4 regions of the Streptomyces fradiae ATCC 10745 genome follow, and region 3 is predicted to be linked to each of the others. Evidence: riboswitches for the same ligand, from Rfam matches in the RefSeq annotation. Region 3 holds a riboswitch; each other region holds the start of a gene.

Region 1 (7,264 bases), 5.2 Mb from region 3:
TCACCGGCTCGCGGGCCGGCGGGCTCGCCCTGGTCGGGGAGGCGAACGCCCGGCCCGTGCCCATCCCCGTCCACGCGGAGATGTCGGCGGTCAACCCCGTGATCGTCCTCGACGGGGCCCTCGCCGACCCGGAGCCGCTCGCCGCCGCGTACGCGGGGTCGCTCACCGCCGGCGCGGGGCAGTTCTGCACCAATCCGGGGCTCCTGCTGGTCCCCTCGGGCGCGGCGGGCGACGCGCTGCGCACGGCGGTGACCCGCGCGGTGTCCGGCATCGCGGGCCAGGTCATGCTGACCCCGGCCATCGCGGAGGCCCGCGTCGCGGGGGCGGCGCGGTGGGCGGCCGTCGACGGCGTCTCCGTGGTGGCCCAGGGGCCGCCCGGTGCGGGGCCGCACGCGCCGGGCCCGGTGGTCCTGGAGTGCGACGCGGCCACGTACGCGGCCCACGGGGAGCTGTCGGAGGAGGTCTTCGGCGCCGTCGGACTGGTCGTGCGGTGGTCCGGGGTCTCCGAGCTGCTCGACCTGCTCGGCAACCTGGAGGGGCAGTTGACCGCCACCCTGCACGGCACCGAGGCCGATCTGGCGACGGCGCGGCGGCTGCTGCCCGTACTGGAGGAGCGGGCGGGGCGCGTGGTGTGGGGCGGCTGGCCGACGGGGGTGGAGGTCTGCCACGCGATGGTGCACGGCGGCCCGTGGCCCGCCACCTCCTCGCCGGGTACGACCAGCGTCGGGACCCTGGCGGTCGAGCGCTGGCTCAGGCCGGTCTGCTACCAGTCGCTCCCCGACGCCCTGCTCCCCGAGGAGCTCCGGGCGGGCAACCCGCTGGGCGTCACCCGGCTCGTCGACGGCACCCTGGAGCCGCGCCCGCCGCACGCCGCCGGGCGCACGGCCTGACGGCGCGTCGGGGCGCGGCGCGGGACGGCACGGGAGGCACGGGACACAGGGCGCGCGGTGTGAGGCGTGGGTCGTGGGCCGTGGGGCGTGGGGCGTGGCCGGACGCGCGCGGAGTGCATAGGGTCGACGCCAGTACCGGCGCGGCCCGCGCTCCGTGCGCCGCGGCCCCGCGGGGGGCGGCGGGCGCACCCGCCGCCCCGCGCACCGGCAGCACAGCTCCGACGCCCCACCTGCCGACCGCACCCAGGAGGTACCGGTGAAGATGCTGATCAACGTGCCCGAGTCCGTGGTGGCCGACGCGCTGCGGGGGCTCGCCGCCGCGCATCCGGAACTGACCGTGGACGTCGCGAACCGGATCGTCGTGCGGCGGGACGCGCCCGTCGCCGGGAAGGTGGCGCTGGTCTCCGGGGGCGGGTCGGGCCACGAGCCGCTGCACGCCGGGTTCGTGGGGCCCGGCATGCTGTCGGCGGCGTGCCCCGGCGAGGTGTTCACCTCGCCCGTCCCCGACCAGATGGTGCGGGCCGCCGCCGCGGTGGACAGCGGGGCGGGCGTGCTCTTCGTGGTGAAGAACTACACCGGCGACGTGCTGAACTTCCAGCTGGCCGCCGAACTGGCCGAGGACGAGGGCGTCCAGGTCGCCAGGGTCCTCGTGGACGACGACGTCGCCGTGGCCGGCGGCCCCCACACGGCCGGGCGGCGCGGCACGGGGGCGACGCTCTTCGTGGAGAAGCTGGCGGGCGCCGCCGCCGACGAGGGCGCGCCGCTGGAGCGGGTCGAGGCGGTGGCCCGGCGGGTGAACGCCGCCTCCCGCAGCTTCGGGGTGGCGCTGAGCGCGTGCGCCACGCCCGCGAAGGGCGGCCCGACGTTCGACCTGCCGCCCGGCGAGCTGGAGCTGGGCGTCGGCATCCACGGCGAACCGGGCCGGGAGCGGCGCCCGATGATGACGGCGCGGGAGATCGCGGACACGGCGGTGGACGCCGTGCTGGACGACCTCGGCCCGTCCGGGCCGGTGCTGCTCCTGGTCAACGGGATGGGCGGGACTCCGCTGCTGGAGCTGTACGGGTTCGGCGCGGAGGTGCACCGCGCCCTCGCGGAGCGCGGGGTGCCCGTGGCCCGCACGCTCGTCGGGAACTACGTGACCTCCCTCGACATGGCGGGCGCCTCGGTGACGCTGTGCCGGGCCGACGAGGAGCTGCTGCGGCTGTGGGACGCGCCCGTGCAGACGCCCGCGCTGCGGTGGGGGCGGTGAGCGCCGTGCTGGACGCCGCGTTCTTCGCGCGCTGGATGGCCGCCGCGGACGCGGCCGTGGACCGGGAGGCGGACCGGCTGACCGAGCTGGACGCCGCCATCGGCGACGCCGACCACGGGGTCAACATGCGGCGCGGCTTCACGGCGGTGGTGTCGGCCCAGGAGGTGGAGCCGCAGGCCACGCCCGGCGCGGTGCTGGTGGCGGCGGGACGGCGGCTGATCTCGACCGTCGGCGGGGCCTCCGGGCCGCTGTACGGGACGCTGCTGCGCGGGGCGGGCAAGGCGCTGGGCGACGCCGCCGAGGTGACGCCCGAGGACCTCGGACGGGCGCTGCGCGCCGGGGTGGAGGCGGTCGCCCGGCTCGGCGGCGCGGCGGCCGGGGACAAGACGATGCTGGACGCGCTGGAGCCCGGCGCGCGGGCCCTCGAGCGGGGCGGCGGCTTCGGGGAGGCGGCGCGGGCCGCGCGGGAGGGGGCGGTGGCGACCGTGCCGATGCTCGCCCGCAAGGGCCGGGCCAGCTATCTGGGCGAGCGCTCCGTGGGCCACGAGGATCCGGGGGCCGCGTCGTCGGCGCTGCTGTTCGCCGCGCTGGCGGAGGCGGCCGCGTGAGCGCGGCGGGAGCGGCGCCGGGGGGCGCTCCGGGGGGTCGGGGTCCGGACGGGCCGGTGGCGGAGGGCCGAGTGGCGGAGGGTCCTGCGGCGGAGGGTCCTGCGGCGGGTGCCGGCGCTCCGGGGGGCCGGGGTGCGGCGGGGAAGGTCGGGGTGGTCCTCGTGTCGCACAGCGCCGAGGTCGCCCGCGCCGTCGCCGAGCTGGCCCGCGGGCTGGCCGGCGGGGCCGCCGGGGTGCCCGTGGCCGCCGCCGGGGGCGGGCCCGACGGCGGGCTCGGCACGGACGCCGAGCTGGTCGCGCGGGCCGCGCGCGCCGTGGACCTGGGCGCCGGGGTGGCCGTGCTGGCCGACCTGGGCAGCGCCGTACTGACGGTGAAGGCCCTCGCCGAGGACGGCGAACTCCCCGGCGGGACCCGTCTGCTGGACGCCCCGTTCGTGGAGGGCGCGGTCGCCGCGGTGGTCACCTCGGCGGCGGGCGGCGGCCTCGACGCGGTGGCGGCGGCGGCCTCGGAGGCGTACGGCTACCGCAAGGTGTGACATGAGCACGGTTGTGAGGGGGTCGTCCGACGCACTAGGGTCACAGGGCCTTGGTGCTCGGGAAGCCGGTTCGAAGCCGGCGCGGCCCTCGCCACTGTGATCGGGAATGTCCGGCTCCACCCCCCGCGCGAGCGGGGAAGCCACTGGACCGCCGCGGGAGACCGCGGCGTCCGGGAAGGCGGAGCCGAGGCGGTACGACCCGTCAGCCAGGAGACCGGCCAGGGCGCGTTGTCCATCCACGAGGTGCTGGAGAGGGTCTCCCCCACATGCATATCGCCGAGGGTTTCCTGCCCCGGGAGCACGCGGTCGCCTGGACGCTGGCGGCCGCTCCCTTCGTCGTCCACGGGGTCCGCGCCCTGACCCGCGAGGTCAGGGCCAATCCCGAGTCCACCCTGCTGCTCGGCGCGTCGGGGGCGTTCACCTTCGTCCTGTCGGCGCTCAAGATCCCGTCCGTGACGGGGAGCTGCTCGCATCCCACCGGTACGGGGCTGGGCGCGATCCTGTTCCGGCCGCCGGTCATGGCGGTGCTCGGCACGATCACGCTGCTGTTCCAGGCGCTGCTGCTGGCGCACGGCGGGCTCACCACGCTCGGCGCCAACGTCTTCTCGATGGCCGTCGTCGGCCCGTGGGCCGGGTACGCGGTGTACCGGCTGCTGCGCCGGACCGGGGCGCCGTTGATGGCGGCCGTCTTCTGCGGGGCGTTCACCGCCGACCTGTCCACGTACTGCGTGACGAGCGTCCAGCTGGCGCTGGCCTTCCCCGACCCGGGGACCGGCTTCGCCGGGGCGCTCGCCAAGTTCGGCGGGATCTTCGCGGTGACGCAGCTGCCGCTGGCGGTGAGCGAGGGCCTGCTGACGGTGCTGGTGATGCGGCTGCTGCGGCAGTCCAGCAAGGGCGAGCTGGCGCGGCTCGGGGTGCTCCCCGCGGCCGGTCCGGCGAAGGGGGCGGCGGTCCGGTGAAGCGTGACACGAGGATCAACGCCCTGCTGCTGCTCGTGGTCGCGGCGCTGGCGGTGCTGCCGCTGGCACTGGGCCTGGGCGAGGGCCGGGAGGAGCCCTTCGCGGGCGCCGACGCGCAGGCGGAGACGGCGATCACGGAGATCGCCCCGGACTACGAGCCGTGGTTCACGCCGCTGTACGAGCCGCCGTCCGGGGAGGTCGAGTCCGCGCTGTTCGCGCTGCAGGCGGCGCTGGGCGCGGGTGTGCTGGCGTACTACTTCGGGCTCCGGCGCGGCCGCCGGCAGGCCGCCCGGCAGGCCGCGGCCGGTGCGGCGGAGGCGCGTACCGGTACGGCGGAGGCGGAAGCCCGCCCCGTGACGGACGCCGGGCACGCGGCCGGGGCGGTTCCCGCGGCCGGGGCCGAGGCCGCCGACGGGGACGCACCGGGCGCCGGCGGGACCGGGGGCCGCGGCGAGCGGTCCGCGGCCGGGGAGTAGCGCGGGTGCTGCCCATCGACGTGGCGGCGCACGGCAGCCGCTGGCGCCGCCGCCACCCGGCCGAGAAGGCCGTCCTCGGCTTCGGGCTGACCGCGTGCGCGGTGTCCCTGCCGCCGTGGCCCGGCGCGCCGCTGGTCGCCGCGGCCGCGCTGGCCGTGCTGCTGGGCCCCGCCGGGGTGGCGCCGCGCCGGCTGTGGCGGGCGTGGCGGCTGCCGCTCGGGTTCTGTGTGACGGGCGCCGTGCCGCTGCTGTTCCAGGTGGGCGGGCCCGCCGGGTGGGTGGCGCTCGCGCCGGACGGCCCCGCGCACGCCGCCGGGCTGCTGCTGCGGACCTCGGCCGCGTCCCTGGGGCTGCTGCTGTTCGCGTTCACCACGCCCGTGTCGGACGTGCTGCCCCGGCTCGTGCGGGCCGGGGTGCCCGCACCCGTGGTGGACGTGGCGCTGGTGATGTACCGGATCGGGTTCCTGCTGCTCGACGCGGTGGCGCGGATCCGGCAGGCGCAGGCGGCGCGGCTCGGGCTGACCGGCCGGGCGGCGGCGTGGCGGTCGGTGGCGGGGCTCGCCGCGACCGCGTTCGTCCGGGCGTTCGACCGGGCGGCCCGGTTGCAGACGGGCCTCGCGGGGCGGGGCTACGACGGGACGCTGCGGGTGCTGGTGCCCGAGGCACGGGTGGACCGGCGCTTCCTGGCCGCGACGGCGGCGCTGCTGGCCGCCGTGGTGGCCCTCACCCTCGTACTGGAAGGGGCGTTGTGATGCCGGGGTCCGCCGTGGTGGAGCTGGTCGGCGCGGGATTCGCGTACGAGGACGGGCCGCCCGTGCTGTCGGGCGTCGACTTCGCCGTCCCGGAGGGGCGCGCGCTGGCGGTGCTGGGCCGCAACGGCAGCGGCAAGACGACGCTGCTGCGGCTGCTCAGCGGCGGGCTGCGCTGCGGCAGCGGCCGGCTGCGGGTGGACGGGCGGGACGTGGCGTACGACCGGAAGGGCCTGACCCGGCTGCGGACCACGGTGCAGCTCGTCGTGCAGGACCCGGACGACCAGCTCTTCTCCGCGTCCGTCGGGCAGGACGTGTCGTTCGGGCCGATGAACCTGGGGCTGCCCGAGGACGAGGTGCGCGCGCGGGTGCGGGACGCGCTGGAGGCCCTGGACATCGCGGCGCTGGAGGACCGGCCGACGCACCTGCTGTCGTACGGGCAGCGCAAGCGGGCGGCCATCGCGGGCGCCGTGGCGATGCGGCCGCGTGTGCTGATCCTCGACGAACCGACGGCCGGGCTCGACCCGCACGGGCAGGAGCGGCTGCTGGCGGCGCTCGACGGGCTGCGGGCGGCGGGGACGACGGTGGTGATGGCCACGCACGACGTGGACCTGGCCCTGCGGTGGGCGGACGACGCGGCGGTGCTGACGCCGGACGGGCCGCGGACGGGTCCGGTGGCCGAGCTGCTGGCCGACGCCGGGCTGCTGGACGCGGCGCGGTTGCGGCGGCCGTGGGCGATGTCCGTGGCCCGGCTGCTGCGGGCGCGGGGGCTGCTGGGCGAGGGCGAGCCGGCGCCGTGCACCCCCGAGGAGCTGGACGCCTGGGCGGCGGCGCGGGGGGTGCGGGGCTGAGGGCCCGCCCGGCGGGGCGGGAGCGCGGGGCCACGGGGTGCCGTGCCACCGGGCGGCAGGGCGCGGGGCGGGGCGGTGGCGCTGAGGGCGCTGCGCGGCCGTCGGGCCCGGCACGGGGGGGCCGGGCCCGACGGCCGTTCGCCGTGCGGGCTTCGCACGGTGCTCGCCTCGGGTCAGCGGGCGGCGACGTTCCCGGCGGTCGCCGACGCGGGGCGCGCCTCGTCCCCGGTCCGGAGGGGGGCGGTGTTCTCCGGGCCGCGCAGGGCGACGTGGACGAGCAGGGCGGCCAGGACGGCGACGCCTGCCCACATGGCCTGCTGCCGGCCGTCGACGAAGGACTGCCGGGCGGCGTTGACGAGGTCCTGGGCGTGGTGGCCGGTGCCGGGCGCGGCCCCGACGGCGTTGGCGATGCCCTCCCGGGCGGTGTCGGCGGCGTCTCGGGGGATGCCGGCGAGCCTGCCGTCGATGGCGCCGCGGTAGCCGCCGGCCAGGAGAGCGCCGAGCAGGGCGACGCCCAGAGCGGTGCCGAGCTCGCGGGTGACGTCGTTGAGGGCGGAGGCGACGCCCTGCCTGGCCCGGGGGAGGGAGCTGGTGACGGCCTCGGTGGAGGGGGTCATCGCCAGGCCCATGCCGGTGCCCATGGCGAGCATGCCGGGCAGGATGGCGAGGTAGCCGCCGTCGACGGAGACGAACAGAGCCATCAGGGCGAGGCCGAGGGTGGACAGGGCGATGCCGACGCTCATGGTGGAGCGGGCGCCGGTCCTGGCGGCCATCCTGGGGGCCAGGCCGGAAGTGATCATCATCATGACGGCCATGGGCATCATCGCCGCGGTGGACAGCAGCCCGGACCAGCCGAGCACGGCCTGGAAGAAGGGGAAGAGGACGACGGCGATGCCCGCCTGGACGCCGAAGACGACGAGCAGGGTGACGGAGCCTCCGGCCAGGC
Region 2 (7,264 bases), 840 kb from region 3:
CGTCCCTGCGGGCGCGCAGACGATAGACGTCACCACGCACGAAGGTCGTCCATGTCGGCCTGGGCCTCGGCCAGCTCCTGATGGTAAGCAGGGTCGTTCCGCCACTCCGCCAGCTCGGCCGCCGCCTGACGGTACTGCTCTCTCACGTACGCCTCGTGGATGGCCAGCCTTATGGCGTCGGACGCGGTGACGTCCCGGAGCTGTGCGAGGACCTCCAGTTCGCGGTGGGTTTCCGAGTCGGTGCGGAAGCTGATCGTCTTCGGCGTCATTCCTCCAGTGTAATACGAAACGCATTACACGGTGCGTCACGAGGGCAGCCGAGGCAGACTGCCCGACATGGACACCGCTCGCCTCGCCCCCGGCACATCGGTCGCACATACCCCCTCCACCCCCACTCTCATGGTGCCGCACGGCTCAAACGCACCGCACTCCCCAGTCATGTCACCTGATCCCGGCTTCGCCATCCGCCCCGTACGGTCCGGCGAGCACCAGGCGCTCGGCGAGATCAGCGCCTGCGCCTACCTCGACGGCGGGCTCCTCGCCCACGGGGCCGACGACCCGTACCTGGACGTGCTGCGCGACGTGCCGCGCCGGGCCGCCGAGGCGGAGGTGCTGGTCGCGGTGGACGTGGACGGCACCCTCCTCGGCGGGGTCACGTTCGTGTCGCGCGGCGGCGCCCCGTGGGCGGACATCGCGGGCCCGGACGAGGCCGAGTTCCGGGTCCTCGCCGTCTCCGGCGCGGCGCGCGGGCGGGGCGTGGGCGAGGCGCTCGTACGGGCGTGCGCGGACCGGGCGCGCGCCCGCGAGGGGTGCCTGCGCCTCGTCCTGTCGGTCACCCCACAGGCCGTCGCGGCCCGGCGGCTGTACGACCGGACGGGCTTCGCCAGGGCCCCGCACCGGGACTGGGAGCCCTTGCCCGGCCTGCCACTCCTCGCGTACGAGATGACACTCTGACACAACATGTGGGGGGTGCCGTAACGACCGCCCCCCACATGTATGCTCATCCTCGCTGCCGCGGCAGGGGAATCCGGTGCGAGTCCGGAACTGTCCCGCAACGGTGTACCGGTGTGCCCTACGCGTACCCCGCAAGTCCGACGACCTGCCGGCAGCGCACGCGGACCATCCGGTCCGGGTGCCCAGACGTCCGGGCCTCGCGGAGTGGGCCGGCGGACGCGGTCACGCACGCCCCCGTGCCCGGGGCTCACGCGCGCCCGCTCCCGCCTCCCGCCGCGCGGCCCCGAGCCGAGCGAGGGAGAGCCCCCACGTGACCATCGCGCCAGCGGATCCGGCCTCAGCCACCGAAGCCGACGCCACCCGAGGCGACGCCGCCGGAGGCGACGCCCCCGGCACCGCGCTGCTGCGGACCCTGACCGACCTCACCGCGGACCTTCCCGACGCCGACCCCGGCCGGGTCGCCGCCGCCGCCCTGCGCGGCCGGCACGCCGGTTCCGACGAGGCCGAGCTGCGGGAGCTGGCGACCGAGGCGGCGGCCGGCCTGATCGCCGAGGACCCGGCGTACTCCCGGCTCGCCGCCCGCCTGCTGGCCCGCACGATCCGCGACGAGGCGGCCGGCCAGGGCGCCGTGGCGTTCTCGGCGTCGGTCGCCGTCGGCCACCGCGAGGGGCTCATCGCCGACCGGACCGCCGACTTCGTCGCCCGCCACGCCGACCGGCTGGACGCGGTGGCCGACCCGGCGGCCGACGACCGCTTCGGCTACTTCGGGCTGCGCACCCTGTACTCCCGCTACCTGCTGCGCCACCCGATCACCCGGAAGGTCGTCGAGACCCCCCAGCACTTCCTGCTGCGGGTGGCCTGCGGCCTGGCCGAGGACGACTCGGAGCGGGCGCTCGCCGAGGTGGAGGCGCTGTACGGGCTGATGAGCCGCCTCGACTACCTGCCGTCCTCCCCCACCCTCTTCAACTCGGGCACCCGCCACCCGCAGATGTCGTCCTGCTACCTCCTGGACTCCCCGCAGGACGAGCTGGACTCCATCTACGACCGCTACCACCAGGTGGCACGGCTGTCGAAGCACGCGGGCGGCATCGGCCTGTCGTACTCCCGCATCCGCTCGCGCGGTTCGCTCATCCGCGGCACCAACGGGCACTCCAACGGCATCGTGCCGTTCCTGAAGACGCTCGACGCCTCGGTCGCCGCCGTGAACCAGGGCGGCCGCCGCAAGGGCGCCGCCGCCGTCTACCTGGAGACGTGGCACTCCGACATCGAGGAGTTCCTGGAGCTGCGCGACAACACGGGCGAGGACGCCCGGCGCACCCACAACCTGAACCTGGCCCACTGGGTCCCGGACGAGTTCATGCGCCGGGTCCAGGCGGACGCCGAGTGGTCGCTGTTCTCCCCGTCGGACGTGCCGGAGCTGGTCGACCTGTGGGGCGACGCCTTCGACGCCGCCTACCGGGCCGCCGAGGCGAAGGGCCTGGCCCGCAAGACGATGCCGGCCCGCGACCTGTACGGCCGGATGATGCGGACGCTCGCGCAGACCGGCAACGGCTGGATGACGTTCAAGGACGCCGCGAACCGCACCGCCAACCAGACGGCCGAGCCCGGCCACACGGTCCACTCCTCGAACCTGTGCACCGAGATCCTGGAGGTCACGGGCGACGGCGAGACGGCGGTCTGCAACCTGGGCTCGGTGAACCTGGGCGCGTTCGTCGCCGGGGACTCCATCGACTGGGAGCGGCTGGACGAGACCGTCCGCACCGCCGTCACCTTCCTCGACCGGGTCGTCGACATCAACTTCTACCCGACCGAGCAGGCCGCCCGGTCCAACTCCCGCTGGCGGCCGGTGGGCCTGGGCGCGATGGGCCTCCAGGACGTCTTCTTCAAGCTGCGGCTGCCCTTCGACTCGCCGGAGGCCCGCGCCCTGTCCACGCGGATCGCCGAGCGGATCATGCTCGCCGCGTACGAGGCGTCCGCCGACCTGGCCGAGCGCAGCGGCCCGCTCCCGGCCTGGGACAAGACCCGCACCGCGCGCGGCGTGCTGCACCCCGACCACTACGACGTGGAGCTGGCCTGGCCCGAGCGCTGGGCGGCGCTGCGCGAGCGCGTCGCGACGACCGGCATGCGCAACTCCCTGCTGCTGGCGATCGCCCCGACCGCGACGATCGCGTCCATCGCGGGCGTGTACGAGTGCATCGAGCCGCAGGTGTCCAACCTGTTCAAGCGCGAGACGCTGTCGGGTGAGTTCCTCCAGGTCAACTCCTACCTGGTGAACGAGCTCAAGGAGCTCGGCGTGTGGGACGCGCAGACCCGCGAGGCGCTGCGCGAGTCCAACGGCTCGGTGCAGGGCTTCACCTGGGTCCCCGCCGACGTGCGCGAGCTGTACCGCACGGCGTGGGAGATCCCGCAGCGCGGCCTGATCGACATGGCCGCCGCGCGCACGCCGTTCCTGGACCAGTCGCAGTCGCTGAACCTGTTCCTGGAGACCCCGACCATCGGCAAGCTGTCGTCGATGTACGCGTACGCCTGGAAGCAGGGCCTGAAGACCACGTACTACCTGCGCTCCCGCCCCGCGACGCGGATCGCCCGCGCCGCGTCCGCGACCACCGTGCCCGTCCAGCAGGTGTCCGAGCCGGACGCCGTCGCCTGCTCCCTTGAGAACCCCGAGTCCTGCGAGGCCTGCCAGTGACCACCCGACCCCAGAACCTGCTCGACCCGGGCTTCGAACTGACCCTGCGGCCGATGCGCTACCCGGACTTCTACGAGCGCTACCGCGACGCCATCAAGAACACCTGGACCGTCGAGGAGGTCGACCTCCACTCCGACGTCGCCGACCTGGCGAAGCTGACGCCCGGCGAGCAGCACCTCATCGGCCGGCTGGTGGCGTTCTTCGCGACGGGCGACTCGATCGTCGCGAACAACCTGGTGCTGACGCTGTACAAGCACATCAACTCCCCGGAGGCGCGGCTCTACCTCTCGCGCCAGCTCTTCGAGGAGGCCGTGCACGTCCAGTTCTACCTGACGCTGCTCGACACCTACCTGCCCGACCCGGACGACCGCGCCGCCGCGTTCGCCGCCGTCGAGAACATCCCGTCCATCCGCGAGAAGGCCGCCTTCTGCTTCCGGTGGATGGACTCCGTCGAGAAGATGGACCGGCTGGAGACGCAGGCGGACCGGCGCCGCTTCCTGCTGAACCTGATCTGCTTCGCCGCGTGCATCGAGGGCCTGTTCTTCTACGGCGCGTTCGCGTACGTCTACTGGTTCCGCTCGCGCGGCCTGCTGCACGGCCTGGCGACCGGCACCAACTGGGTCTTCCGCGACGAGACGATGCACATGAGCTTCGCCTTCGAGGTGGTGGACACCGTCCGCAAGGAGGAGCCGGAGCTGTTCGACGACGAGCTGGGCCGGCAGGTCACGGCGATGCTGGCGGAGGCCGTGGAGGCCGAGCTGCAGTTCGCCCGCGACCTGTGCGGCGACGGCCTGCCGGGCATGAACACCGAGTCGATGCGCGCCTACCTGGAGTGCGTCGCCGACCAGCGCCTGACGCGGCTGGGCTTCGCCCCGGTGTACGGCTCGGAGAACCCGTTCGCGTTCATGGAGCTCCAGGGCGTGCAGGAGCTGACGAACTTCTTCGAGCGGCGCCCGTCCGCGTACCAGGTGGCCGTCGAGGGTTCGGTCGACCTGGACGAGGACTTCTGACCGGTCCGCCTCCGGGCGTACGGCGGCCCGCACCTCCCCTCGCGGGGGCGGTGCGGGCCGCCGTCGTTCCCCGCCCGGACGCGGCCCGTGCCGCGGGCCCGTCCGGCGGGGTCCGGTGCGTCAGATGCCGCAGGTCGGGGCGGACCAGAAGCGGCTGGAGCGGTGGTCGAGGTGGGTGTGGTCGTTGTGGTCGGGGTAGCCCGGACCGAGGATGCCGTTGAAGCCGTGGTTGCGGGCCGCCTGGGCCAGCTTGCACAGCGAGTGCGGGCCCGCGCCCAGGTCGGCCGCGTCACCGTACAGATGGCGGCTGCTGGACGACCCGCCGACCGCGCTGTTGCAGGAGTACGAGCGGAAGCCGCTGGTCACGGTGATCGGCTGGTCGCCGAGGGCGTGCCGCAGGGCCTCCAGCTTCCACATGGTGCGCAGCGCGTTGGCCTTGGCGGTGGTGGCGCTGACGGCGCCGCCGGACCAGGTGGAGTTGCAGCGGTTGAGCTCGGCGTAGCTGAAGTGGACCGGGGTGCAGTCGCTGTCCTGGAGCGCGTAGATCTTGCTGAACGTGGCGGGACCGGCGACCCCGTCGGCCGTCAGCCCGTACGCGGCCTGGAAGCGCTTGACGGCGGCGGTGGTCGCCGGGCCGTACGAGCCGTCGACGGCGAGCACCCCGCCGTAGCCCGGGTAGCCGGCGACGCGGATCTGGAGCTGGGTGACGTCGGAGCCGGTCGCGCCCTGCGACAGGGTGCGCGACCACGTGTAGCAGTCGTCGGCCTGGGCGGGCCCGGCCGTGGCGACCACCCCGGCGAGGCCGGCGACGGCGACCATGACGATGGACAACAGAAGGCGGGCCGTGCGTCTCAGCATTGCGTCTCCCTGCTGTGAGAACGGTGTACGCCAGAGACTGGCGGGACGTTCAACGCGCGTCAACAGGCCGTGCGCCAATGCCGCGGGGCGGGGTGGTGACGGAATGGTGAAGGGACGTCAGAAGAGGGGGCCGGAGCGGGGAGAGCCGGGCGGAGCCGGGCAGAGCCGGCGGAAGCCGCCGGTACGCCGCCGGGGCGGCCCCTTCCGGGCGCGGGGTCGCCGCGCCCGGCGGAGTCGCGAACCGGGCGGCGGGGCTCAGTCGTTGGGGACGACCGGGTAGCGCGGCGTGCCCTCGGCCATCTGCCGCAGGGCGTCCTTGCGGTCCCGCTTCGACAGCCGGTCGATGTACAGGTAGCCGTACAGGTGGTCCGTCTCGTGCTGGAGGCAGCGGGCGAAGTAGCCCGTGCCGCGCACCTTGATCGCGTTCCCCCGCACGTCCTGGCCGCGCACCACCGCGTAGTCGGGGCGGGCCAGCGAGGCGTACGCGGTGGGCACGGAGAGGCAGCCCTCGTTGGAGTCGTCCAGGGCGCGCCGCTCCGGCGGCAGCTCCTCCAGGACCGGGTTGCAGACGACGCCGACGTGGCGCACGCCCTCGTCGTCGGGGCAGTCGTAGACGAAGACCTTCAGGTCGACGCCGATCTGGTTGGCGGCGAGGCCGACGCCCTCGGCGGTGCGCTGGCTGGCGAACATGTCGTCCACGAGGCGGGCCAGGTCCTCGCCGAACTCGGTGACGTCCTTGCACTCCTTGTGCAGCACCGGGTTCCCGACGACCGTGATGGGGCGCGACGTGCCGCGCTCGCGGTACGTCCGCTCGCGCTCCTCGCAGTCCTCCGTGTCCACGACGAACCCCTCGTCGTCCACGGGGAGGGGCCCGTAGCCCTGCTGGTCCGTCTCCTGCTGCGCCATGTCCGGTTTCGCGCCTTCCCTTGGATACCCGTTGCGATGTGCCCGTACAGCCTACGGGCCCGCGCCGACGGGCATCAGCACACTTCCTCCAGATCCCGCCACTCCCGGCTGTCCGGACTGTCGGCGACCCAGCCGTCGAGCAGCCCGCGCACCAGCCCGGCGGGCGCGGCGATGCCGCACTCCCGCTCCGGCACCCACAGGTCGCCCGCGGTGCGGTGGCCGAGCGGGCCGGGGTGGCCGGGCTCGCTGTGGTCGTGCGGGTCCAGGTGCTCGCCGTCGCCCTCGGCGCTCGGCATCCGGGACTCCGAGCAGGTGCGGCACAGCAGCCGCACGGACGACGACCAGTCCTCGGCGGCGAACCCGGCGTCGGAGGCGAGCCGTTCCAGGGCGTCCCGGTCGGCCTCCGTCGCGGCCTCCAGGAGGACGACCCAGGTCGGCACGGGCGACGGCGCCCACAGCTCGATCTCGTCGAAGACGGGGAAGCTGTGCCCGGACGCGGTGGTGCGCTCGCCGTTGGGCACCCCGTCGTGCAGGACGACCTCGCCCCAGCGGCGCCCCGACGACGGCAGCGGGATCGACAGCACCTCGACGCGGGCCGGGTCGAGCCTGCGGCCCCACACGACCTCCGCCTCGCCCTCCGGCGACAGCCGTACGGCCGCGCTGCCCAGCTCCATGCCGGTCGGCTCCCCGCCCGGCGCGTCCCCCGGCGGCACCTTCATCCCGTACGCCTGCCAGGCCCGCCGGGCCAGCGGCCAGTCCTGGAGGGCCGTGGCGGCGATGCCGACGTTCCACCAGTCGGGCGCCCCGGCCTCCTTGTCGAGGAGGGCGACCGCGCGGAGCCCGGCGG
Region 3 (7,264 bases):
GTGATCCGGCCGCCGGTGCGGGCGGTCGCGTAGACCAGCAGCAGCGCGCCGAGCGCCCCCGCGAACGCGGCCAGCGACAGCGACAGCGCCCCGAACAGGGACACCCCGAAGACGATCACCACGACGGCGCCCAGGGACGCCCCCGAGGAGACGCCGAGCAGGTACGGCTCCGCGAGCGGGTTGCGGATCAGGGCCTGGAGGGCGGTGCCCACCACGGCCAGTCCGGCGCCCGCGACCGCCCCGAGCAGCACGCGCGGCGCCCGTACGTCCAGCACGATGGTCTCCCGCGCTCCCGACCAGTCCGGCCGCACCCAGTCGGCGCCCAGCGCGTGCGTCACGATGCCCCACACCTGGCCGGGCGGGACCGACACCGAGCCGATGGCCAGCCCCGCCGTGACGGAGACCAGCAGCAGGGCCGCGAGGACGGCGAGCGTGACGGCGAGCCCCGCCGGGCCCACCCGCCCGTCCCCGCGCCGGCGTGCCGTCGGTGGGGTGGTGGTGCGTTCGACGGTGGGGGAGGGGGCGGTGTGTTCGACAGCGGCGGAGGGGGCGGGGGCGCTGCCGGCGCCGGGCCCCGTCTTCGCTCCGGCCGCCGATCCCGTCCCGGTGGCCGGGGCCGTCACGCGAAGCTCTCGGGGTGGATGCCCCGCGCCAGGTCCTCCACCGCGTACGCGGACCGCACGCCGACCAGGGTGGCGGTCAGCGGCAGGACGACGAAGCGCTTGTTCCTGATGGCCGGTACGTCCTTCAGCGCGGGCTGCGCGAGCAGGTACTCCTTCTTCTGCTCGACGCTCCCCGTGCCCGCGTAGTCGTAGATCGCGATGACCTCCGGCCTGCGCTCGACGACCTGCTCCCAGGAGACGTCGCCGAAGACGTCGTCGAGGTCGGCGAAGACGTTCTCCCCGCCGGCCATCCGGATCAGTTCGGTGCCGAGGCTCTTGCCGCCCGCGGTGAAGGCGCTCTTGTCACCGCTGTCGTACACGAAGACGGGGACCTTCGGCGCGGACCGCACGGCGGTGGTGGCCCTGCCCACCCGCGCCCTGAGATCGGCGACCAGCTGGTCCGCCCGGTCCGGGACGCCGAAGATCCGGCCGACGGTGCGGACCTCCTCGTACGTGTCCTCCATCGTGACCCGCTTCTCGCCGCAGTACTCGCGGTTCAGGTGGGTGTCGATGCCGGCGTCCTCGAACGCCTTGCGGGAGCGGCCCTCCTTGTCGGCGAAGGCGCTGCCGTAGCCGCCGTACACGAGGTCCGGCTCCGCCTCCAGGATCGTCTCGAACGACGGCTCCCGCTTGGCCAGCTCCGGGATCGCCGCGTAGTCCTTCCGCAGCTCCGGCAGGACGGCGGAGTCGGGGAAGGCGGTGCCGACCATGCGGTCCTTCAGGCCGAGGGAGAGCAGCAGCTCCGCCGGGTGCTGGTGGATGGTGACGACGCGGGCGGGCGGCCTGTCGTACGTCGTCTTCACGCCGCAGTTGTCGATGGTGACGGGGAAGCCGACGGCCGACGGGGCCGCCGCCTCCTTCTCCTGGGCGGCGGTCTGCGACGTGCCGCAGCCGGAGGCGAGCAGGGCCGCCGACAGGGCGAGCGCCGCGGCGGCGGCGCGCAGGCCGTGGCGCCCGCGGGCAGGGGTGGGCAGGGGGGGACGGGACATGCCGTCGTACACGTGAAGCCTCCTGGGGAGTCCGCGCTCCTCGGAACGGGCCCGCGACGGGCCAGTGTCCTGACTCCCGGATCGACGCTCCTCCCCCTGCCTTCCCGCGCGGCGCGCAGTGGCGTGTCGAAGGGTGCACTCCCCGGTCACAGTGGCGGGACCGTGCCGGATTCGCACCGGCTTCCTGTTCCCCGTCGCGGCGATGACCTGTTGATCCTACGATCCGCCGAGTCCAGGTCAAAAGGGCGTGCGGCCCCGCCCGCGCGCGCCCCCATCCGCTCACGCCCCGGTGCCCGCCGGCGCCCCGTCACTCCGTCACTCCCGGACCGCCCGCAGCACCAGCCGCTCGGCGTTCTCGTCGTAGGGGCGGCCGTCGAAGCCGCCGAAGACCTCCACCCGGCCGAAGCCCGCCTCCTGGGCCATCCGCCGCAGCTCGACCGCGCTGTACACGAACCACACCAGGGTGGCCCGCGTCACCCGCCCGCCCCGGACCAGCACCCAGTCGCTGCGCAACCGCGCCCAGTCGTCCAGCACGGTGTCCGTCTGCACGAGCACGTCGTCGCCGCGCCGCACCACCTTGGGCGGGGTGACCCTGCCGGCCAGCAGCTCCTTCCCGGCGAGGTCCAGGACGAGGGTGCCGCCGGGGCGCAGGGCGGTGTACATGGTGCGCAGCACGCGGGCGTTGTCGGCGGGGTCCTCGAAGTACCCGAACGAGGTGAACATGTTGAGGACGACGTCGAAACTCCCCGGCGCCTCGTACGCGCGCGCGTCCGCCCGTACGTACGTCACCTCCGCCCCGGCGTCGGCCGTCCGCTTCCGCGCCCGCTCCAGCATGGCGGGGCTCAGGTCCACCCCCGTGACGTCGAAGCCCCGGCGGGCGAGCGGCACCGTGAACACACCGGGGCCGCAGCACAGGTCCAGCACCCGGGCTCCGGCGGGGAAGGACAGCAGCGGCGAGGTGTCCAGCAGCTGCTCGGCCTGCGCGTGGCGCTGCTCGGAGAAGAGGAAGTCGTGGAACTCGGTCCAGAAGTCGTCGTCCTGGAACCCGCCCGTGTGCGTCATGCGCGCTCAGTGCTCCTTCGGGTCGTCGTGGGAGAGGGGGAGGGGGAGGGGGAGGGGAGGGATGGCGGGGAAGGGGTGAGGGTCGGGGTGGGTGAGGGTGAGGGTGAGGGGGAGGGGGAGGGGGAGGGGGAGGGGGAAGGGGTGGTGGTCGGGGTGGGGCGGGAGTGGGTGTGCGGGGGAGTGAGGGTGCCGGTGGGGCGCGTGCGCCCGCGCAGCGCCAGAAGGATCGGGGGCAGCGCCAGGCACTGCGCCGCGGCCAGCAGCCAGAACCAGCCGGTGTGGCCGGCGGTGAGCCCGTAGAGCTGCCCGCCCACCAGGCCGCTGGCGCAGGCACCGAGCCCGGCCGCCAGCCGCTGCCTGCCGAACACCACGGCGTCCGAGCGGGAGCTGCGGCGCAGCGCCTCCAGGTCGTTCTTGAGGAACAGCACGATGTCGCCGAGGGTGATCAGCGCCCCGCCCGCCAGGAGCGCCGGCCGGGTGCCGACCGCCAGCACGGCGAGCCCCGCCGCCAGGCCCGCGAAGCCGACCGTGAGGGCCGTCGCGTACGGCATGCGCCGGATCAGGCCGGACGCGAGCGGCTGGACGACGATGACCAGGGTGAAGCAGAGCAGCAGCACCAGGCTGTAGAAGGTGCTGGACGCCCGCTCGACCGTGTACACGGCCAGGAAGTGCTGGAAGTGGAAGTAGAGGTAGAAGGCGAGCGCGTTGGCGGCGAACGGCAGGGCCGCCTCCCCGGCCCACCGGCCCGGCCGGTGCCGGCGGGTCCGGCGTCCCCGCCGGTCCAGCCCCGGCTGGGGGACGGGTCGCCCTCGTCCGTCCTGTGCGGTGGTTGCCCCGCGTCCGTCCTGCGGGGCGGTCTCCCCGCGGCCGTTCCGTCTGTCGGCGTCCTCGGGTCCGTCGGGCCTGTCGGTGTCGTCGGGGCCGGCCGGCCCGACCTGTGGGCCCCGGCCGTCGGGCCCGCCCCCCTCCCGGTCCTCCGCCGCCGTGGGGAGCCGGATGTGGCCCACCGTGACCAGGGCGAACAGCGCCGTCACGGCGACGAACAGCCACCCGGGCGAGGACAGGACGAACGGCCCGGCGACCAGCGGCCCCACGGCCATGCCCGCGTTCAGGGCGGCGTTGCCCGCCGACAGGAACGCCGGACGGCGCTCGTCGTCCACGCTCCGCACCAGGTACGCCTTGTTGGCGGGCAGGTACAGCGCGGCCCCGCAGCACGTCAGGACCAGTGCCGCGACGGCCAGCGGCGGCCAGCGCAGGGCCAGGACGAGTCCGGTGAACCCGGCCGTGCGGACGACCAGCGCCCACACCATCGTGCGGCGCAGCCCGATCCGGTCCGCCAGCGCCCCGCCCACGACCCCGCCCGAGAACTGCACCAGGGACGCCACGGCCAGGACGACACCGACCGCGCCGAGCCCCATCCCGAGCCGCTCGTGCAGGAACACCGACATGAACGGCAGGACCATGAAGCTGCCGAGCGGGATCAGGAACGAGCTGAGCAGCAGGAAGCGCAGCGGACCGTCGAGGGTGGACAGCGCGGCCCGCAGGCCCGTCCGGGGCCGCCTGCCCGAGGGGCGTTCACCCACCGGACGCCCCACGGGCGGTGGGCTCGGCGTCCTGGTGCGGGCCCTGGTCCGGGTGCGGGTGCGGGCCCGTGCGAGGCTCACCGGACGGCGGCCCCGCGGGCAGCGGCTCGGTCAGTACGCGGACCGCGTTGGCCGCCGCCACCGCGCGGTGGGTGGCCAGTTCGGCGGTCTCGGCCTCGGCGTACACGATGCCCGCGTAGCCGCGGCTGTCGGCCAGGTGCTCGACGGTGTCGCCGACGGACCTGACCGGGTACCAGGCCGGGGCGCCCGGCATCCCCGCCAGCCGGTCCAGCCCGGCGACGCCGGTGAACACCCCGGGCTCGGCCGGGTAGCCTAGGACGAAGGCGACGGCGGGCCCGCCGGGCAGGTCCGCGTCCATCAGCCGGGGGCGGCGGCCCAGGGCGGCCTCGACCATGGCCTCGTACACGTTGACGCCGAGCGCCCGGCACAGGCCCTCGCCCACCAGGGCGCCGCCGATCCGGGGGTTGACCTCCACGACCTCCGGGCCGTCGGCGGTCAGCACGAACTCCACGTGCGCGAAGCGGTCCGTGTAGCCGATCGCGGCCAGGACCTCGCCGAGCCACCGCTCCAGTCCGGCCCGCCGCGCCTCGGGGAAGGCCACGGGGAACGCGGTGATCTCCTCCCGGAAGTACGGCTCCGGGGACATCAGCCGGCTGGACACGCCCAGCAGCCGGGTCCGCCCCGCCCAGGTGAGGGTCTCGGCGCTGTACACCGGCCCGCTGAAGTACGGCTCCGCGAACAGCCGCCCCTTCAGCTCCCGGCCCGCCGCCTCGGCGAGCGCCGCGTCCAGTTCCCGCCCGTCGCGGACCAGCCACACGTTCTGGCTGCCGGTGCCCGCCGTGTCCTTCAGGACGGCGGGCAGGCCGGCCTCCTTGAGCAGCACTTCGCGCAGCGGCTCCCGCCCCTCCGGTACCTCGTGGGCCCGTCCGCGGGTCAGCCCCGCGCCGTACAGGCGGTCGCGCACGGCCGCCTTGTCGCGGGTCAGGCGCAGCACGGCGGGGTCGAGGCCGGGCAGGCCGAGGCGCTCGGCGAGCTCCGCGCCGACCAGCGTCCAGGTGTCGGTGGAGCTGATCAGGCCGCGCAGGTCGGGAGTGCGGCGCAGCACGTCCGCGACCCGCTCCACGTCGAAGGTGTCGACCTCCACGACGTCGAGGGCGTCCGCCGGGAGCCGTCCCAGCTCGTACGTGTAGTACGACGGGTCGCGGGTGAGCAGGACCAGCCGCTCGCCGAGCACGTCGGCGGCCCGCACCAGGTGGCCGAGGCCGAAGGTCAGCGACTCCAGGCAGGCGACGCTCATGCGGCGTGCTCCTTCGCGGTCGGGGACGGGGCTGCGGTCGCGGTCGCGGTCGCGGTCGGGGACGGGATCGGCGTCGAGGTCCCGGGCGGGGTCTGCGCCGCCGTCCCGGGCGGGGCCGCCTTCGCCGTCCCGGGCGTGGTCGTGGTCGTGGTCGCGGGTTCGGACGTGGTCGATGGGCGGGCCGCGCGCCGCCAGGCCATCGTGGACCAGGGCATGGACATCTCCTCGGGCGCGGAGACCTCGACCGGCTTCAGCGCGGCGGGGTCCAGGGCCTCGGTGTGGCGGGCGAAGACCCGCTCGACGTAGCGGTGACCGGTGTCGGCGCCGACCACCAGGTGCAGCCGGTCGGGGTGGCGGCGGGCCTCGTGCGTCGCGGCCAGGTACCCGGCGCCGGTGGACAGCCCGGCGAAGACGGCGTGGTCGCGCAGGAGGGCGACCGTGCCGGACATGGCGTGGGTGAAGTCCAGCCAGTGGAGGGCGTCGTAGAGGTGGTGGCGGACGTTGCCGAAGGGGATGGACGAGCCGATTCCGGCGATGATCGCCTCCGGGTCGTGGTGGTCCTGGCTGCCGAAGGTGACGCTGCCGAAGGGCTGGACGCCCACCAGCCGCACGGACGGGTCGCCGGCGCGCAGGCGTTCCACGAGGCCGCCCGTGGAGGCCCCGGAGCCGACCCCTCCGACGACGGTCAGCGGGGTCGCCGGGAACGCGGCCGCGATCCGGTCGGCGACCTCGTGGTAGCCGAGGTAGTGGACGTCGTCGTGGTACTGGCGCATCCAGTGCCAGTCGGGGTGCTCGGCGAGGAGCTCCTCCACCCGCCGCACCCGTAACTCCTGGTCCAGTTTGAGGTTCCGGGACGGCCTGACCTGCTCCACGGTGGCGCCGAGGATGTCGAGCTGGGCGCGGGTGGTGGTGTCGACGGTGGTGGACGCGACGATGTGGCAGCGCATGCCGTGGCGGTGGCAGGCGAGCGCCAGGGCGTGGGCGTAGATGCCGCTGGAGCTGTCGACCAGGGTCTGCCCCGGCCGGACCGCTCCCCGGTCCAGGAGGTGGCGGACGGCGGCGAGCGCCGAGTAGATCTTCATCGACTCGAACCGGATCAGGACGATGCGGTCGTCGAGCCGTACGAGGGCGGGGACCTTCAGGGCGTCGGCGATGTGGGGGTGGATCACCCGTAGCCTCCTTGGGCGAAGGAACACTGGTGGCCGAGCGAGTGGAAGAAGGCGGACAGCTCCGACTTGAGGCCGGCGTCGGGGCGGCCGGTGAAGAGGTAGCCGATCAGGCAGCCGGTGTGGGCGACGAAGACGCCGTCGGCGCCGAACCGCTCGCGGTGGGCGAGCACATGGTCGAACGACGCCTTGGGCAGCACGTCCTGCGACAGGGCGGCGCTGGTGGTGGCCGCCCGTGCGACGGCGGCCGGGTCGCCTGTGGAGAAACCTTTCAGCAGGTCGGTGAGGCACCGCTCGTACTCGTCGCCGCGCCGCCGGTAGTGGCGCAGCAGCGGGCCGGTGACGGCGGCGGTGTCGACCGTGCCCGGCTCGGTGACGTAGGCGGTGTGGAAGCCGATCTCCGTGCCGAGCCGGCGGACCACCCGGTGCCCGCCGCTGAGGTGCAGCGCGAACTCGTCGAGGAAGACGCTGTCCGCCCGCTCGA
Region 4 (7,264 bases), 2.0 Mb from region 3:
CGGGACGCTCGTCACCCGCAGTGGCGTCCGGGCCCGTCGTCGTGGTCCCGGCGGTGCGTGGGGCTGACCCCCGAGCGGGTGCACGCGGTGGCCCGGCCGGCCGCCGTACGGAAGGGTCCGTCCGGCGGCCGGGGTGGTGGGTGGTCGGGTGTGCGGCGCCGGTCAGGCGTCGGCCGGGGGCGCCTCCGGGTAGCGGCGCGGCGTCCACGCGATCGTGCGCCCGTCACCGCGCCGTACGGCCTGGGTCTGGGACGAGCCGATCAGCAGCAGCGTGCGCATGTCGACCTCGGCCGGGTCCAGGTCGGCGAGCGGCAGCACGCGGACGGACTCCTCCGGGCCGCCCACGTCCCGCGCCACGACGACCGGGGTGTCCGGGGCGCGCAGCTCCAGCAGCAGCTCGCGCGCCTGGGCGACCTGCCACGTACGGCTGCGCGAGCCGGGGTTGTAGAGCGCCAGCACCAGGTCGGCGGAGGCGGCGGCCCGCAGGCGCTCCGCGATGACCTCCCACGGCTTGAGCCGGTCCGACAGGGAGACCGTGGCGTAGTCGTGGCCGAGCGGCGCGCCCGCCTTCGCCGCGGCAGCGTTCGCCGCGGTCACGCCCGGCAGGACGCGCACCGGCACGTCCGCGTACTCCTCCTGCGAAGCGACCTCCAGTACGGCGGTCGCCATGGCGAACACCCCCGGGTCGCCGCCCGACACGACGGCCACGCGCCGCCCCCGCCGCGCCAGGTCCAGTGCGAACTCGGCGCGCTCGGACTCCACCTTGTTGTCCGAGCCGTGCCGCAGCTGGCCCGGCCGGACCGGCACCCGGTCCAGGTAGGTCGTGTAGCCCACCAGGTCCGTCGCCGAGGCGAGCGCACCCCGGGACTCGGGGGTCAGCCACGGCGCGCCCGCCGGTCCGGTGCCCACCACCACGACCTCGCCGCGCTCCGGTACGGCCGGGCCGGTGTCGACGCGGGACGGCAGCACCGCCACGGAGAAGTAGGGCACCGACTCCGGGTCCACGTCCGCGAGTCGCTCGGTGCGCTCGCCCTCCATGGTGGCGCGCTCCACGTAATGGGCGTCCGCGAGGCGGTCGGTGCGCTCCAGGGCGCGGCGCACCGCGGGGAACGTCCGGCCCAGCTTCATCACCACCGCCGAGTCGGTCGCCGCCAGACGGGCCGTCAGCTCGTCCTCCGGCAAGGTGCCCGGAATGATCGTCAGCACTTCCTCGGCCTCCACCAGCGGCTTGCCGATGGCCGCCGCGGCGGCGCTCACCGAGGTGACGCCGGGGACGACCTCCGTCTCGTAGCGGTGGGCGAGGCGCTTGTGCATGTGCTGGTACGAGCCGTAGAAGAGCGGGTCTCCCTCGGCGAGCACGGCCACCGTCCGGCCCGCGTCCAGGTGCGCCGCCAGCCGGGCCGACGCCTCCTCGTAGAAGTCGTTCAGCGCGCCCCGGTAGCCGCCGGGGTGGTCGGTCGTCTCCACCGTGAGCGGGTACATCAGCCGCTCCTCGATGTGGTCGTCGCGAAGATGCTTCGCCGCGATGGAGCGGGCGATGGACCGGCCGTGCCGGGCGCAGTGGTAGGCGATCACGTCCGCCTTGGCGATGGCCTCCACCGCGCGCAGCGTCATCAGCGACGGATCACCGGGGCCGAGGCCGACCCCGTACAGCTTGCCGGTGCCGCCGGGGGGCGCAGCCGCTTCCGCCGGGGCGCCGGTCACTGTTTCACGTGAAACACGGGCGTTCATTCCACCTCACTCGCGATCGCGTTGATCGCCGCGGCGGCCATGGCGCTGCCGCCGCGCCGGCCACGTACGACGATGTGGTCGAGATCGGAGGCGGCCAGGGCGTCCTTGGACTCGGCCGCGCCGATGAAGCCGACCGGTATGCCGAGTACCGCCGCGGGGCGGGGGGCGCCGTCGCGGACCATCTCCAGCAGCCGGAAGAGGGCGGTGGGCGCGTTGCCGATGGCCACGACCGAGCCTTCCAGGCGGTCGCGCCACAGCTCCAGCGCGGCGGCGCTGCGGGTCGTCCCCAGTTCTGCGGCGAGGCCGGGCACGGACGGGTCCGAGAGGGTGCAGACGACCTCGTTGTCGGCGGGGAGCCGCTTGCGGGTGACGCCGCTGGCGACCATCTGCGCGTCGCACAGGATGGGCGCTCCGGAGCGGAGCGCGGCGCGGGCCCGGGAGACGACCTCCGGCGTGTAGGCGAGGTCGCGGACGAGATCGACCATGCCGCAGGCGTGGATCATCCGCACGGCGACCTGGCTGACGTCGGCGGGCAGACCCGCGAGATCCGCTTCGGCGCGGATCGTGGCAAAGGACTGGCGGTAGATCTCCGCGCCGTCCTTCTCGTAGTCGAACACTGTGCTCCCGCTCATCTCTGTGCCTGTGCGTCGTCGTTGTCTCGTCGCGCGGCCCGTACGGTGATGTCGTAGGTGCCGTCGCCGGTGGCCCGTACGTCCACCCAGTCGCCCTGCGGGTGGCCGCACCGGCGCTCGCACCCGGACCAGTGCGCCGGAAGTCCGCGCAGCGCCGCGTCCTGAAGCGGCCGCGCGTCCGTCCGTACGTCGGCCAGGGCCTTGCCGCAGCCCGGCCGGCCCGTGCAGGCGCTCACCGCCAGCCAGGGCGAACCGGGCCGGGTGAGGTACCCGGCGTCGGCGAGCGCCGCGAGCCGCTCCTCCGCCTCGGCCCGGCCGGCCAGGCCCGCCACGACGAAGCCCCGCCACGGTGTCACCCGCACCTCGTCGCCGGACCCCGCCGCCAGGGCGCGGAACTGCCCGCTGGTGACCCGCCCCAGCGGCGCGACCACCGACACGGCGCGGTCGCCGACCAATCCCGGCTCGGGCGGCGCCGCGACCGGCGGAACGCCCGCCGCGCCCGGCAGCGCCTCCGCACCGTCCGCCGCGTGTGCCGCGGCCCGTGCAGCGGCGACCCCGGCCGTGGCCAGACGCTCCGTCACAGCTTCCTCCAGCGGTGCGCCGTCGGGCAGTTCGGCCACCCGCCAGGCCCCCGTGCCCGCTTCCCGGGCCACCGCCAGGAACCCCTCCGCCGCGGCCAGCGCCGCGGTCGGCGCGTCGTCCGGGGCGACCCGCCACGCGAGGCCCCCGATCCTTACCAGAGCGCGGCCGTCCGGCTCTGCGACCAACGTCACATCCCCGCCCAGGCCGGCCACGTCCCCGCGCCCGTCGTCCACGGCGAACAGGAACCGCCCCGAGAGGCCCGTCGTCCACGCCCGCGCGCACAGCAGCGCGTCCAGCGAGCGCGCCCACGCACCGGCGTCCCCGAAGCCCCGGCCGTCCAGCCCGGACAGGGGGGAGACGACCATGTTCCGCACCCGCTCGTGCGCGGCCGACGGCAGCAGCCCGGCCGCGCCCAGCAGCTCGGCGAGGGCGAGGCCGCAGTCGTCGGGAAGGCCGCGCAGATCGAGGTTGCCGCGCGAGGTGACACCGATCCGGCCGTCGCCCAGCCGGTCCGCGGCATCGGCGAGCGCGGCGACCTGGGGGGCCGTCAGCACACCGGTGGGCAGCCGCAGCCGGGCCAGGCCCCCGTCGTCCGCGCGGTGCAGCCGCAGTGCGCCGGGGCACGCGTCCGCACGGTCGCGGACACGGTTCCGAAGGGGATCCCGTATGTGGGATTCGCCCCCGTTCCGGGGCTTTGATGGGCTGGGCGGCATGGCGGCGAGCATACGCGCAGCCTCTACTATGCAGACGGCACAGGGTCCCAGGACCCTAGGGAGGAAGCCCGGTGTGAATCCGGCGCGGTCCCGCCACTGTGAGCAGGACCCGAGCGGCCCCGCGAGTCAGGAACTCCCGCCACCCACGACCACCCGGGGCGAGGACACCCCGAGGAAGGCCCGGCACGCGTGATTCTGCTGCTGTCGCACTCCGACACCGACCTGCTGAGCGCCCGCGCGGCGGGCGGCCCGGTCGAGTACCGGTTCGCCAACCCCGCACGCCTCCCCATAGACGGGCTGCCCGGCCTCCTCGACGGAGTCGACCTCGTCGTCGTCCGCCTCCTCGGGGGCCTCCGGTCCTGGGAGGAGGGCATCGACCTGCTCCGCGCCCAGGACCGCCCGGTCGTCTTCCTCACCGGTGAACAGGCGCCCGACGCCCAGCTCATGGAGGCGTCCACCGTCCCCATCGGGGTCGCCACCGAGGCGCACGCCTACCTCGCCCACGGCGGCCCGGACAACCTGGAGCAGCTCGCCCGGTTCCTCTCCGACACCGTGCTCCTCACCGGCCACGGCTTCGACCCGCCGGCCGCCGCGCCCACCTGGGGCCCGCTGGAGCGCACCCCCCGCACCGCCGACGGCCCGACCGTCGCCGTGCTCTACTACCGCGCCCACCACATGAGCGGCAACACCGCCTTCGTGGGCGCCCTGTGCGACGCCGTCGAGGACGCCGGCGGCCGCGCCCTCCCGCTGTACGTGGCCTCCCTGCGCGCCCCCGAACCGGAGCTGCTGGACCAGTTGCGCGGCGCCGACGCCGTCATCACCACCGTCCTCGCCGCGGGCGGCACCAAGCCCGCCGAGGCCCAGGCCGGCGGCGACGAGGAGGCGTGGGACGCGGGCGCGCTCGCCTCCCTGGACGTCCCCGTCCTGCAGGCGCTGTGCCTCACCAGCCCGCGCGCCGACTGGGAGGAGAACGACGAGGGCCTGTCCCCGCTCGACGCGGCCAACCAGATCGCCGTACCCGAGTTCGACGGGCGGATCATCACCGTCCCGTTCTCCTTCAAGGAGATCGACGAGGACGGGCTGCCCGCGTACGTCGCCGACCCCGAGCGCGCGGCCCGCGTCGCCGGCATCGCCGTCCGCCACGCGCGGCTGCGGCACATCCCGAACGCCGAGAAGCGCCTGGCGCTGGTCCTCTCCGCGTACCCGACGAAGCACTCCCGCATCGGCAACGCCGTCGGCCTGGACACCCCCGCCTCCGCCGTCGCCCTGCTGCGCCGGCTGCGCGAGGAGGGGTACGACTTCGGCGACGAGGACGTGCCGGGCCTCGCGTCCGGCGACGGCGACGAGCTGATCTACGCCCTCATCGAGGCCGGCGGCCACGACCAGGACTGGCTCACCGAGGAGCAGCTCGCCCGCAACCCGGTCCGCATCCCGGCCGCCGACTACCGGCGCTGGTTCGCGACCCTGCCGGAGGAGCTGCGCTCCGCCGTCGAGCAGCACTGGGGCCCGCCGCCCGGCGAGATGTTCCTCGACCGCTCCCGCAACCCGGAGGGCGACATCGTCCTCGCCGCGCTGCGGCGCGGGAACCTGCTCATCCTCATCCAGCCGCCGCGCGGTTTCGGCGAGAACCCGATCGCGATCTACCACGACCCGGACCTGCCGCCCTCGCACCACTACCTGGCCGCCTACCGCTGGATCGCCGCGCCCGCCTCCGACGGCGGCTTCGGCGCGGACGCCATGGTCCACCTCGGCAAGCACGGCAACCTGGAGTGGCTGCCCGGCAAGAACGCCGGCCTGTCCGCCGCCTGCGGCCCCGACGCCGCCCTCGGCGACCTGCCGCTGGTCTACCCCTTCCTCGTCAACGACCCCGGCGAGGGCACGCAGGCCAAGCGGCGCGCCCACGCCACACTGATCGACCACCTGGTGCCGCCGATGGCCCGCGCCGACTCGTACGGCGACATCGCGCGGCTGGAGCAGCTGCTCGACGAGTACGCGCAGATCTCCTCCATGGACCCGGCGAAGCTCCCGGCGATCCGCGCCCAGATCTGGACCCTCATCCAGGCCGCCCGCCTCGACCACGACCTGGGTCTGGAGGACCGGCCCGACGACGACGGCTTCGACGACTTCCTGCTGCACGTCGACGGCTGGCTGTGCGAGGTGAAGGACGCGCAGATCCGCGACGGCCTGCACGTCCTCGGCACCGCCCCGTCCGGTGCCGAGCGGGTCAACCTGGTCCTGTCGATCCTGCGCGCCCGGCAGATCTGGGGCGGCACGCAGGCTCTCCCCGGCCTGCGGGAGGCGCTCGGCCTGGACGAGTCCGCCGCGACCCGCACCACCGCCGACGAGGCGGAGGCCAAGGCCCGCGCGCTGGTGGAGGCCATGGAGGCCGCCGACTGGGACCCGGCCGCCGTGCCGGCGGTCGCGGAGGGCCACGGCGAGCAGGTCGCCGCCGTACTGGACTTCGCCGCCCGCCAGGTCGTGCCCCGCCTCGGCGCCACCACCGCCGAACTCGACCACGCCGTGCACGCCCTCAACGGCGGCTTCGTACCGGCCGGCCCGTCCGGTTCGCCGCTGCGCGGTCTGGTCAACGTCCTGCCGACCGGCCGGAACTTCTACTCCGTCGACCCGAAGGCCGTTCCGTCGCGCCTCGCGTGGGAGACCGGGCAGGCCCTCGCCGACTCGCTGCTGGAGCGGTACCGCGCCGACAACGGCGACTGGCCCACCTCGGTCGGCCTGTCCCTGTGGGGCACGAGTGCGATGCGCACCAGCGGCGACGACGTCGCCGAGGCGCTGGCGCTGCTGGGCGTCCGCCCCGTCTGGGACGACGCGTCCCGCCGCGTCAACGGCCTGGAGCCGATCCCGCTCGCCGAGCTGGGCCGCCCCCGCGTCGACGTGACGCTGCGCATCTCCGGCTTCTTCCGTGACGCCTTCCCGCACACGATCGGGCTGCTCGACGACGCGGTGCGGCTCGCCGCCTCCCTCGACGAGCCCGCCACGGAGAACTACGTCCGCGCCCACGCGCAGGCCGACCTGGCCGAGCACGGCGACGAGCGGCGCGCCACCACCCGCATCTTCGGCTCCCGGCCCGGTACGTACGGCGCGGGCATCCTGCAGCTGATCGACTCCCGCGACTGGCGCACCGACGCCGACCTCGCCGAGGTGTACACGGTGTGGGGCGGCTTCGCGTACGGCCGGGGCCTGGACGGACGCCCCGCGCGCGAGGAGATGGAGACGGCGTACAAGCGGATCGCCGTCGCCGCGAAGAACACGGACACGCGCGAGCACGACATCGCCGACTCCGACGACTACTTCCAGTACCACGGCGGCATGGTCGCCACCGTCCGCGCCCTGCGCGGCACCGCGCCGGAGGCGTACATCGGCGACTCGACCCGCCCGGAGACGGTCCGCACGCGGACCCTGGTGGAGGAGACGTCCCGTGTGTTCCGCGCGCGCGTCGTCAACCCCCGCTGGATCGAGGCGATGCGCCGCCACGGCTACAAGGGTGCCTTCGAGCTCGCGGCGACCGTCGACTACCTCTTCGGCTACGACGCCACGACCGGTGTCGTCGCGGACTGGATGTACGACAAGCTGACCGAGGCGTACGTC

What was found. A riboswitch is a leader RNA that binds a small molecule or an ion and turns the genes downstream of it on or off. The one in region 3 is predicted to bind cobalamin.
Region 1: another riboswitch for cobalamin. It lies ahead of CP974_RS01000 (energy-coupling factor ABC transporter permease); the one in region 3 lies ahead of CP974_RS24045 (ABC transporter substrate-binding protein).
Region 2: another riboswitch for cobalamin. It lies ahead of CP974_RS20765 (ribonucleoside-diphosphate reductase subunit alpha); the one in region 3 lies ahead of CP974_RS24045 (ABC transporter substrate-binding protein).
Region 4: another riboswitch for cobalamin. It lies ahead of cobN (cobaltochelatase subunit CobN); the one in region 3 lies ahead of CP974_RS24045 (ABC transporter substrate-binding protein).

Annotation. Positions count from the first base shown of each region.
Region 1 covers NZ_CP023696.1:236,984-244,247, forward strand. The annotation lists gene CP974_RS00980 (aldehyde dehydrogenase (NADP(+))) at 1-890, shown strand, start outside; gene dhaK (dihydroxyacetone kinase subunit DhaK) at 1,147-2,139, shown strand; gene dhaL (dihydroxyacetone kinase subunit DhaL) at 2,175-2,747, shown strand; gene CP974_RS00995 (PTS sugar transporter subunit IIA domain-containing protein) at 2,900-3,283, shown strand; cobalamin riboswitch at 3,318-3,520, shown strand; gene CP974_RS01000 (energy-coupling factor ABC transporter permease) at 3,550-4,242, shown strand; gene CP974_RS01005 (energy-coupling factor ABC transporter substrate-binding protein) at 4,239-4,718, shown strand; gene cbiQ (cobalt ECF transporter T component CbiQ) at 4,724-5,470, shown strand; gene CP974_RS01015 (energy-coupling factor ABC transporter ATP-binding protein) at 5,470-6,318, shown strand; gene CP974_RS01020 (DHA2 family efflux MFS transporter permease subunit) at 6,492-7,264, opposite strand, start outside.
Region 2 covers NZ_CP023696.1:4,612,151-4,619,414, reverse strand. The annotation lists gene CP974_RS20775 (hypothetical protein) at 30-269, opposite strand; gene CP974_RS20770 (GNAT family N-acetyltransferase) at 439-954, shown strand; cobalamin riboswitch at 991-1,121, shown strand; gene CP974_RS20765 (ribonucleoside-diphosphate reductase subunit alpha) at 1,265-3,643, shown strand; gene CP974_RS20760 (ribonucleotide-diphosphate reductase subunit beta) at 3,697-4,653, shown strand; gene CP974_RS20755 (D-Ala-D-Ala carboxypeptidase family metallohydrolase) at 4,774-5,511, opposite strand; gene def (peptide deformylase) at 5,767-6,417, opposite strand; gene CP974_RS20745 (tetratricopeptide repeat protein) at 6,492-7,264, opposite strand, start outside.
Region 3 covers NZ_CP023696.1:5,457,133-5,464,396, forward strand. The annotation lists gene CP974_RS24040 (FecCD family ABC transporter permease) at 1-458, opposite strand, end outside; gene CP974_RS24045 (ABC transporter substrate-binding protein) at 620-1,663, opposite strand; cobalamin riboswitch at 1,694-1,875, opposite strand; gene CP974_RS24050 (class I SAM-dependent methyltransferase) at 1,967-2,713, opposite strand; gene CP974_RS30455 (MFS transporter) at 2,710-4,296, opposite strand; gene CP974_RS24065 (ATP-grasp domain-containing protein) at 4,289-5,614, opposite strand; gene CP974_RS24070 (cysteine synthase family protein) at 5,611-6,783, opposite strand; gene CP974_RS24075 (GHMP family kinase ATP-binding protein) at 6,780-7,264, opposite strand, start outside.
Region 4 covers NZ_CP023696.1:3,479,025-3,486,288, forward strand. The annotation lists gene CP974_RS15390 (precorrin-2 C(20)-methyltransferase) at 163-1,731, opposite strand; gene CP974_RS15395 (precorrin-8X methylmutase) at 1,728-2,363, opposite strand; gene CP974_RS15400 (ferredoxin-like domain-containing protein) at 2,360-3,670, opposite strand; cobalamin riboswitch at 3,681-3,812, shown strand; gene cobN (cobaltochelatase subunit CobN) at 3,848-7,264, shown strand, end outside.